Regions from separate parts of the Rothia sp. HMSC066G07 genome, predicted to be linked through region 1. Evidence: riboswitches for the same ligand, from Rfam matches in the RefSeq annotation. Region 1 holds a riboswitch; the other holds the start of a gene.

What was found. Region 1 has a riboswitch for thiamine pyrophosphate ahead of HMPREF2971_RS07000 (ECF transporter S component). Riboswitches for the same ligand answer to the same signal wherever they lie in the genome.
Region 2: another riboswitch for thiamine pyrophosphate. It lies ahead of HMPREF2971_RS04110 (bifunctional hydroxymethylpyrimidine kinase/phosphomethylpyrimidine kinase); the one in region 1 lies ahead of HMPREF2971_RS07000 (ECF transporter S component).

The regions. Positions count from the first base shown of each region.
Region 1 is NZ_KV816928.1:12,018-16,349, forward strand. It holds gene HMPREF2971_RS06995 (ABC transporter ATP-binding protein) at 1-1,030, opposite strand, end outside; gene HMPREF2971_RS07000 (ECF transporter S component) at 1,108-1,728, opposite strand; TPP riboswitch at 1,787-1,887, opposite strand; gene HMPREF2971_RS07005 (DUF4235 domain-containing protein) at 2,154-2,387, shown strand; gene HMPREF2971_RS07010 (MFS transporter) at 2,548-3,984, shown strand; gene HMPREF2971_RS07015 (septin family protein) at 4,214-4,332, opposite strand, start outside.
Region 2 is NZ_KV816924.1:89,275-93,606, forward strand. It holds gene HMPREF2971_RS04100 (ABC transporter transmembrane domain-containing protein) at 1-528, shown strand, start outside; gene HMPREF2971_RS04105 (ABC transporter ATP-binding protein) at 530-2,278, shown strand; TPP riboswitch at 2,522-2,702, shown strand; gene HMPREF2971_RS04110 (bifunctional hydroxymethylpyrimidine kinase/phosphomethylpyrimidine kinase) at 2,694-4,332, shown strand, end outside.

The DNA.
Region 1 (4,332 bases):
TGAGGGCTAGGGTTGATTTGCCGGCGCCGTTGGGGCCGAGCACGCTGAGGTGTTCGCCGGCGTGCAGGGTGAGGTTGATGCCGCCGCGCAGGACGGGCAGGTCGGTGGGTGCGGGTGCGGGGGTGTCGCCGAGGCGTTTGATGGTGCGTCGGCGTGCGCGTCGTTGTTTGGGGGTGGGTTGTGCGCGGGTGATGCTGAGGTTTTCGGCGCGCAGTAGCGCCTCGCCGTGCTCGCCGTGCTTGCTATCGCTGTCGCTCTGCGGTGCACGCGGCACGTAGTTGGGTACCCACACGCCCGCATCGATGAGTTCTTGGCGGGCTTCGGTGAGTACGGTGTCGGGTGCGCCGTCGTGGGTGATAGTGCCGCCTTCGCCGAGTACGATAATGCGGTCCATGTGCGGCGCCCAGATGCTCACGCGATGTTCTACGACGAGCAGGGTCGCGCCGGTCGCCTCCGCAGCGGTGAGGATGCTGTCGCGTACTTCCTGCACGCCGGAGGGGTCGAGGTTGGCGGTGGGTTCGTCGAGGATCATGGCGCCGGGGTGCATCGAGAGGATGCCCGCCAGGCCGAGGCGCTGTTTCTGTCCGCCGGACAGTGCGCTGCTGGGGTGGTCGAGGGCAAGGTGGTTGAGCCCTACTGCGGTGAGGGCTTCGGTGACGCGGCCCCAGATTTCTTCGCGGGGTACGCGCAGGTTTTCGGGGCCGAAGGCTACGTCGTTGCCGACGGTTGCCATGACGATGGAGGATTCGGGGTCCTGCTGCATCATGCCTGCGGTGCCGGGTGCTTCGGCGGGTGCTTGCCCGTTGATGGTGATGGTGCCGCCGGCGGATTCGCCATCGTCATCGTGGAGCACACCGGCGATGGCGTGCAGGAGCGTCGATTTGCCGGCGCCGGAGGTGCCCAGTAGCAGGACTTTTTCACCGGGGTTGATGGTGAGGTTGAGTCCACTGATGACGGGTTCTGGGCGTCCGGGGTGGTGCCAGCTGAAGTTGTTGAGCTCGATGCGCGCCCCGCGCGGTGTTGCTTCCATGATGGTTCCTTAGCCTTTTGTGTGGCTGCTGTAGTGTGCCGAGTGGTGAGTGACTAGGGGTGGCTAGTTGCTGGTGGTTAGCGGCGGGTCTTGCCGGATGCCAGCGAGGAGAGCACACCGGTCTTGGCGAGGTTCTGCACGAGAATCCACGCCAGGAAGCCTGCGATGACTGCGCCGGAGATGACGGCGCACGCTACGTAGATGATTGCCTTGACCGGTTCCATGTCGGGGTAGTAGATGAAGATTTCGTTAACGCCCATGAACAGGCCGCTGAGCGCACCGGCGAAGATGGCGACGGTTGCGTTCCAGCGGCGGTAGCGGAAGATTGCGAAGGCGATTTCAGCGCCGACGCCCTGGAAGAAGCCTGCGATCAGGATTTCGCCGCTCCACGCGCCGCCGGTGAAGAGTACGGAGATGAATGCTGCGACGATTTCGCAGAAGAGTGCTGCACCGGGCTTGCGGATGAGCAGGCCGCCGAGGGTGCCGCCGAGCAGCCACGCGCCGCCGATGATGGGGCGGAATTCGGGTGCTGCTACGAGTGCGGTTTTGGTGGCGGGGCTAACTGCGATGTCCCAGATCCAGAAGATGACGGCGCAGGCTACTGCGATAACTGCGGCGATGACGATTTCGTTGACTCGCCAGCGCAGGTTCGGCTTCTTCGGTGCGTCCTGCGTTGTGGAGGTAAGGTTCTGTGACATTGGTGGTCCTTCCGTCGTTGGAAGGGGAATGTCCTCGCCCTCTGATTGGACGAGGGCATTGAGAAGAAATTCGACTCCCTACGCCGGTACTAACCGGATCAGGTTCGAGGGTCTGCTTAGCACTCTCAGCGCCTCGGTGGCGCTCCCCTGTCGTGTGGGGTTCCTTGTCCGTACCGTTGTGGTGCGGGTGGGAACCCAGGTTCGATTGTAGGCTTGTCTGGCTGTTCGTGCCAATTTGCCGCTTTTTGTTTCGTTCTTCTGCCCACATTACAGAATTGCACGGTGTACAATTTTGGGACGGAGAGGCTCCAAGGCGGCACGAACGCCTTAAACCCTATACGCTAGGGAGTGGCGCTCTTTTCTCACCCAACCCCGAAGGGGTTCACGGGCAGGACGCCGCATCGTATACAGCTAAGGAGATACATATGAACCCCGTCGCTAAGCTTGCTATTGCGGGTATCAACATGGGCGCTGCTGCCCTGGTTGGTAAGGGCCTGGGCGCAGCCTGGACCAAGGCTACCGGTAACCAGCCTCCCGCCATTTCCCACGAGTCTGAAGACACCCTGCGTCAGGTCATCCTCTGGACCGTTCTGACCTCCGTCGTGGGTGCTGTGGTGAGCTTCGGTATTGCTCGCCTGCAGCGTCGTTTCTTCAACTAAGACTTTGCGCTTTCCGCGCGAAAGTTCATGAACTAGGCGGTACGTATCTTCGCTCGGTACGTACCGCCTGGTGTTCCCTCTTCAGCACGCCCGCTCTACTTCAGCAGGCTTCACGCCACCGCTACGCTGAAGCGCCACCTCGGCATCCGAAAGCACAACTATGACTATTTCTTCTCCCCGCCGTAAGGCGAAGGCTCAGCGTAGGGTCGTTGACCACGCGAACAGCCGCCGTTCGGTCGCGTCCTGGGTCATGTGGGATGTTGGTTCGTCGAGCTTCGACTCGATTATGACGACCTTCATCTTCACCGTGTACCTGACCAGCAGCTACTTCGGCTCCCCCGAAGAGACCTCTTCGGCGCTGTCGCTGGGTCTGACTATCGCCGGTTTCCTCATTGCGATTCTGGCGCCGGTGACCGGTCAGCGTAACGACAAGTCTGGCCGCGGCATCTTCTGGCTCGGCGTGAACACGCTACTGCTGGTCGCTTCGATGGCGGCGTGCTTCTTCGTAGGCCCCACCCCGCAGTACCTGTGGCTGGGTGTCACCCTGATTTCTGCGGCGAGCGTGTTCAGCGAGTTCGCGTACGTGAACTATAACGCCGTGCTGCCGCGTATCTCCCACCCGGAGAATATCGGTAAGATTTCGGGCGCCGGATGGGCTGCCGGCTACATTGGCGGTATCCTGGCGCTGGCTGTGGTGCTGTGGGGTTTTGTGCTTACCCCCGAAGTACTCGGCCTGACCACCGATAACGCCCTGAATATCCGTGCGGTCGCACTGTTTGCCGCCGCCTGGTGTTTGATCTTCTGCCTGCCGCTGCTGGTGCGTATGCGCACCCGCGAGCGCTTCCTGCCGGAGGTGCTGCCCACCCGCGAACTGCGTTTCCTGGAGCTCGGTATGGAGCGTTTCTCCCCTGCTCGTCAGGGCGGTCTGCTCGCCTCCTACAAGGCGCTGTGGCGCACCATTAAGCGGCTGAAGATGACGTCCCCGCAGACCCTGTGGTTCCTGATTGCTTCGGCGGTGTTCCGTGATGGTCTGTCCGGTATTTTTACGTTCGGCGGTATTCTTGCGGCGGGCACGTTCGGTTTCAGCACTTCCGAGGTGATCCTGTTCGGTATTGCCGGTAGCGCTGTCGCGGCGGCTGGCGCGATCCTGGGCGGCTACCTGGATGACTACCTGGGCCCGAAGGCGATTATTGTTATCTCGCTGGTCGGCATTATCTTGGCGGCTACCCCGCTGATGTTCTTCCCCGAACCGGGCGTGTTCTGGGTATGCGCCCTGCTGTTGTGCCTGTTCGTGGGCCCGGCACAGTCGGCGTCCCGCACCTTCTTGGCTCGCCTGGCGGATCCCGGTACTGAGGGTGAGCTGTTCGGCCTGTACTCGACCACGGGTCGTGCCACTAGCTTCCTGGCACCGATGCTGTTCGGTCTGTGCGTGAGCATCATGGGCGCGCAGATTTGGGGTGTGCTCGGTATTCTGATCGTTGTGGTGGCGGGTCTGCTCCTGCTGCTGCCGGTGAAGGCGCCCGGTCCGCTGCGTATGCGTGCGGCTCGCCGCGAGAAGAAGCGTGAACAGAAGCGCCGCAACAAGGCAGCCCAGTAAGGCTGCTCGGTAAGGCGTCGCGGGGCTAAGCGTCCTGCAAACCCCCGCAAATACAAGCCCGCAAACACAACCTTGCAAACGCAAAGGGAGGGGCGGGTAGAAGATCATTCTTCTACCCGCCCCTCCCTTGTGCTTAAGCAGTGCCTATCGAGGAGCGCCTACCAAGCAGCGCCTATCAAACGGAGCTCAGAAAGCCGCGCCAGAGAGCCGTGTCAGTAAGCCGCAGTGGCTAGTCCTCCACCACGTCATCCTCATCGTCAGAGACAGCGTCCTCAGAGGAATCCAACGCAATCTGCTGCTCCTCCTCATCCAGAACCTCATCGCTGGTCATCTGCGCCCAAGTCGCGT
Region 2 (4,332 bases), on a different contig from region 1:
GTGCTGCTGAGCGAACCCAACCCCATGATTTTTGCGGGAACCCTGCAGGAGCACCTGCGCCTGGGCACCGTGCCGAACCCCGACGAGGAGCTGGCACAGGCGAAGGATGAGGAACTGCTGAAGATTACCGACTCCCGCGAAATCGCCTACCGGCTGGGCGGACGCAACCCCGAAGACTACTTCGCCGCCCGCATCACCAGCGAAGGCGCGAACCTCTCCGGTGGTCAGCGTCAGCGTCTGGCGCTCGCCCGCGCACTCGCACAGGACGCGCAGGTGCTCATACTGACCGAGCCGCTGAACTCCGTGGACGAACCCAGCCAGCGCTACATCTACGATGCGATGGAAACCCAGATTGGTAGCGACCGCCTGCCCGTCGGCTACCCCGGCCTGCTGCAGGATTTGGAGCAGGTCTACGTTGTCTCTACGACCGCGGAGACGACCCGCCGCATGGAACGCGACGGCTACCCGGAAACCGCTCAGTCTGAAACTGCTCAGCCTGAAACCACTCAGAATCAGGAGGTGAACTAGCATGGCAAAGCAGCTCCCCATCGAAAGCCCCGCCTACGTGGCACGCCGCATGTGGAACTACCTCGCGGCGCATAAGGGGCGAGCCCTCTACACCTTCGTCATCTACATGGTCAGCACCCTCATGGGTGCGGTGGTGCCCCTGCAGATTGGTGCTACCGTGGACGACGTGGTGGCGGGCAAGTTCTCCAGCTACCCGTGGCAGCCGATTCTGATTATTCTGGCGGCGTTCATCGTGCAGGCGATAACCCTCATGGTCTCCTCGTACAGTGCGGCACGACTGGGTGCACTCGTCACCCGTGACGCCAACCAGGACACCCTCGATGGTACCCTCGACCTGGATGCACGCACCGTGGAAGAAGCCGGCAGCGGCGACCTGCTCACCCGCGTAACCGACGACCTCTCCTCGGCGGCCAAGTCCGTCAGCGAGGACCTGCTCGGCGCGATTTACGTGGTGCTGTACTTCATTATCTCCACGATCTCCCTGGCGTTCGTGAGCCCGGCAATGGGCCTGATCATGCTGCCCATGATTGCCGGTCTTGCCCTCATCATGTCGAAGATGCTGCCGCTCATGGCGGCACGCAACCAGACCGCCCAGGAGCGCGTGAGTGACCTCAACAGCGTGCTGACCGAGAATATCCGCGGCACCTCCACGATCCGTGAGCTGGGCGTTCACACCGCCCGCGAAGACGCCTTCGCCGGTGAGAACAAGCGCCAGTTCGCCGCGCAGCTGGGCATGGTGCGCATCCGCCAGCTGTACTTCACCGTGGACGCTATTAACGCCTGGATCCCGACGGTTCTGTGCATGCTCTGGGGCGCCGCCTGCGTGGCTCTCGGCTGGGCTTCCTGGGGCGCCGTAGCGACCGCCTCGGTCATGGTTTTCAGCCTGCGAATCCTCGCCGACATGCTGAACCACCACGTCAGCAGCCTGCGCATCATGCTCGTGAACATGGGCCGCGTGTTCGGTGTGGTCTCCCTGGCGAAGAAGCAGCGTGAGGCGCGTGCACAGCACCGTGCCGAAGCGTTCGCCGCCGTCTCGGATGAAGCCGTGAAGGACCCGCAGTACGCCATTGACTGCACCGACGTCTCCTACGGCTACTCGCCCGACGCCCTCGTTCTGGAAGGTATCAACCTGAAGATTCGCCGCGGTGAGGCGCTCGCCCTGGTGGGCCGTTCCGGTTCGGGTAAGACCACCCTGGCTCGTCTGATTGGTGGTTCGCTGACCGCCCTGGACGGCACCATCACCGTGATGGGTCGCCCGGTCGGTCACGGCGACTTCCCGACCGATGCCGCCGCCGACGGCCGCCCGCGCCTGCTGGTCTGCACCCAGGAAGCGCACGTCTTCTTCGGTACTCTCGCCGATAACTTTACGGTGGTCGTGCCGGACGCGACCGCCGAGCAGATGGGTGAGGCCCTGGACGCTGTCGGTGCACGCTGGTGGCGCGACCTGCCGCAGGGCATGGACACCGTTGTCAGTGGCGCGGATTCGCCGCTGACTCGCGACCAGATTCAGCAGCTGGCGCTGGCACGTATTGTGCTTGCCGACCCGCACGCCGTGATTCTGGACGAGTCCACCACCCAGCTGGAGCTTGCGGACGCAACCGAGTCCCTGCGCGCCGTGCTGGCGAACCGTGCGGTGCTGATCATTTCGCACGATGCGCGTATCGCCTCGCTGGCTGACCGTGCGGTCCTGCTACACGAGGGTAGGATCATTGCGGAGGGTTCACCGGCAGAGATTTTCGCCCTCACCTAAGCTCTGGCCTAGCCCGGTGGATATGCCCGGCGATATGTCCGGCTGATAGTGCCCGGTACCGTCTAAAGCGGTGCCGGGCATTGCCTTTTAACGGGCGAGTTCTGGGGGGGGGTGCTGAAGCCTGCGCTGGAAACCTGAGCCGGAATGGTGGTGCAGTACCGCAATGCTCAAACGAAAATTTCGGAGAGATTCACTTGTCACCCGCAAAACTTTCAGCTACTGAGAATCGTTGTGATAACCTGGCAGAGCGATATGGGGTGCCTTGAGACGCCCGCGACCCGCTGACCCGCCCAACACCCGCCCAACGAAGGGCATACGGCACAGGGGGCGCACGAAACGGCGTAAGAAAACTCAAGGCTGAGAGAATCACCCATTGAACCTGCTCTAGTTCGAACTAGCGAAGGGATTATCGATAATGGCAGAGCAGCCTACTGCGCCCGCGTGCGCACCCACCACCCCCACCAACCCTGTACCCGGCGCGAGCACTTGCGGAACTCACGGGGCACCTCAGACCTCTAGGGTGCCGAGGGTTCTCTCCATTGCGGGAACCGACCCCTCCGGCGGTGCGGGCATTCAAGCGGACCTCAAGTCCATTACCGCATCCGGCGGTTACGGCATGTGCGTGACCACCTCACTGGTCGCCCAGAACACCTGCGGAGTGCGCGAAGTATTCACCCCGCCCCTGGAATTTTTGACCGCGCAGCTTGCCGCCGTTTTTGATGACGTCACGGTTGACGCCGTGAAAATCGGCATGCTCGGCGACGCGGACACGATCCGTACCGTCCGCACCTGGCTGAGCGAGCACCCGGTGCCCGTGGTCGTGCTCGACCCGGTCATGATTGCTTCTAGCGGTGACCGTCTGTTGCAGGCGGAGGCGGAGCAGGCGCTGCGCGACCTCGTGCCGCTCGTGGATGTGATTACCCCGAACATTCCGGAGCTTGCTGTGCTCTGTGAGAAGGAGCCCGCCCAGACTTTTGATGAGGCGCACGAACAGGCGGCGAACCTTGCTGCGGCGACCGGAACCACCGTGATTGTGAAGGGCGGCCACCTGTGCGGTCAGGACGCCGGTAACACCGCGGTCTTCCCGGATGGCACCTGCGCGCATGTGCGTACCCCGCGCCTGGAGAGCCGCAATACGCATGGCACCGGATGCTCCCTGTCCTCCTCGCTGGCAACCCGCCTGGGCGTGGAACTGCTGCAGCATGCCGAAGCCCCAGGACACACCGAAGCCCCAGAGCACGCTGCAGACCAGCAGCTGACCAGCGAAGACACCCACCGCGCCCTGCAGTGGAGCACCCGCTGGCTCCACGAATCCATTGCCGCAGGTGCCGGTCTGCAGGTTGGCTCCGGTGAGGGCCACGGCCCGGTGGACCACGCCGCCCGTGCTCGCCGCCTGGAGGCTGCCGCCTCCGCGTACCCGTGGCATCACCTGCTCGCCACCACCGACTCTGAGGGCAATGCCCTGGACGGCACCAGCCCGGAGCGTCTGCTGCCGGTCAGCCCCGTGCCCGCCGGTGAAGCCGTCGTCAAGCCCGCCGGTCCCTGGACCGCCGCTCTCTGGGCTGCGGGCGGCGAAACTTGGCGTCAGATTCTGGACCTTCCCTTCGTGCGTGCTCTCGGTGACGGCACCCTCGATGAGGACCTGTTCTCCTTCTACCTGGACCAGGACGCCCTCTACCTGCGTGATTATTCGCGTGCGCTCGCGACTCTCTCGGCGCGTGCTGATACCGCTGAGGCGCAGGTGCACTGGGCGGCTGGCGCTCATGAGGCGATTGCCGCCGAATCGCAGCTGCACGAGGGCTGGCTGGCGAATCGTGCGCGTCTGGGCGGGCCCTCGCCTATTACGATGGGGTACACGAATTTCCTGCGTGCCTCCGCCGCCGGTGATGATTACGTGGTCGGTGCCGCCGCTATCTTGCCCTGCTACTGGTTGTACGAAGAGGTGGGTGCTGTGCTCTCCTCGCAGAATCACGCGGACCACCCGTACGCGGAGTGGTTGAGCATGTACGGTGGCGAAGAGTTTGCCGCGGAGGTGGCGCGTAGCCTCGCGGAGG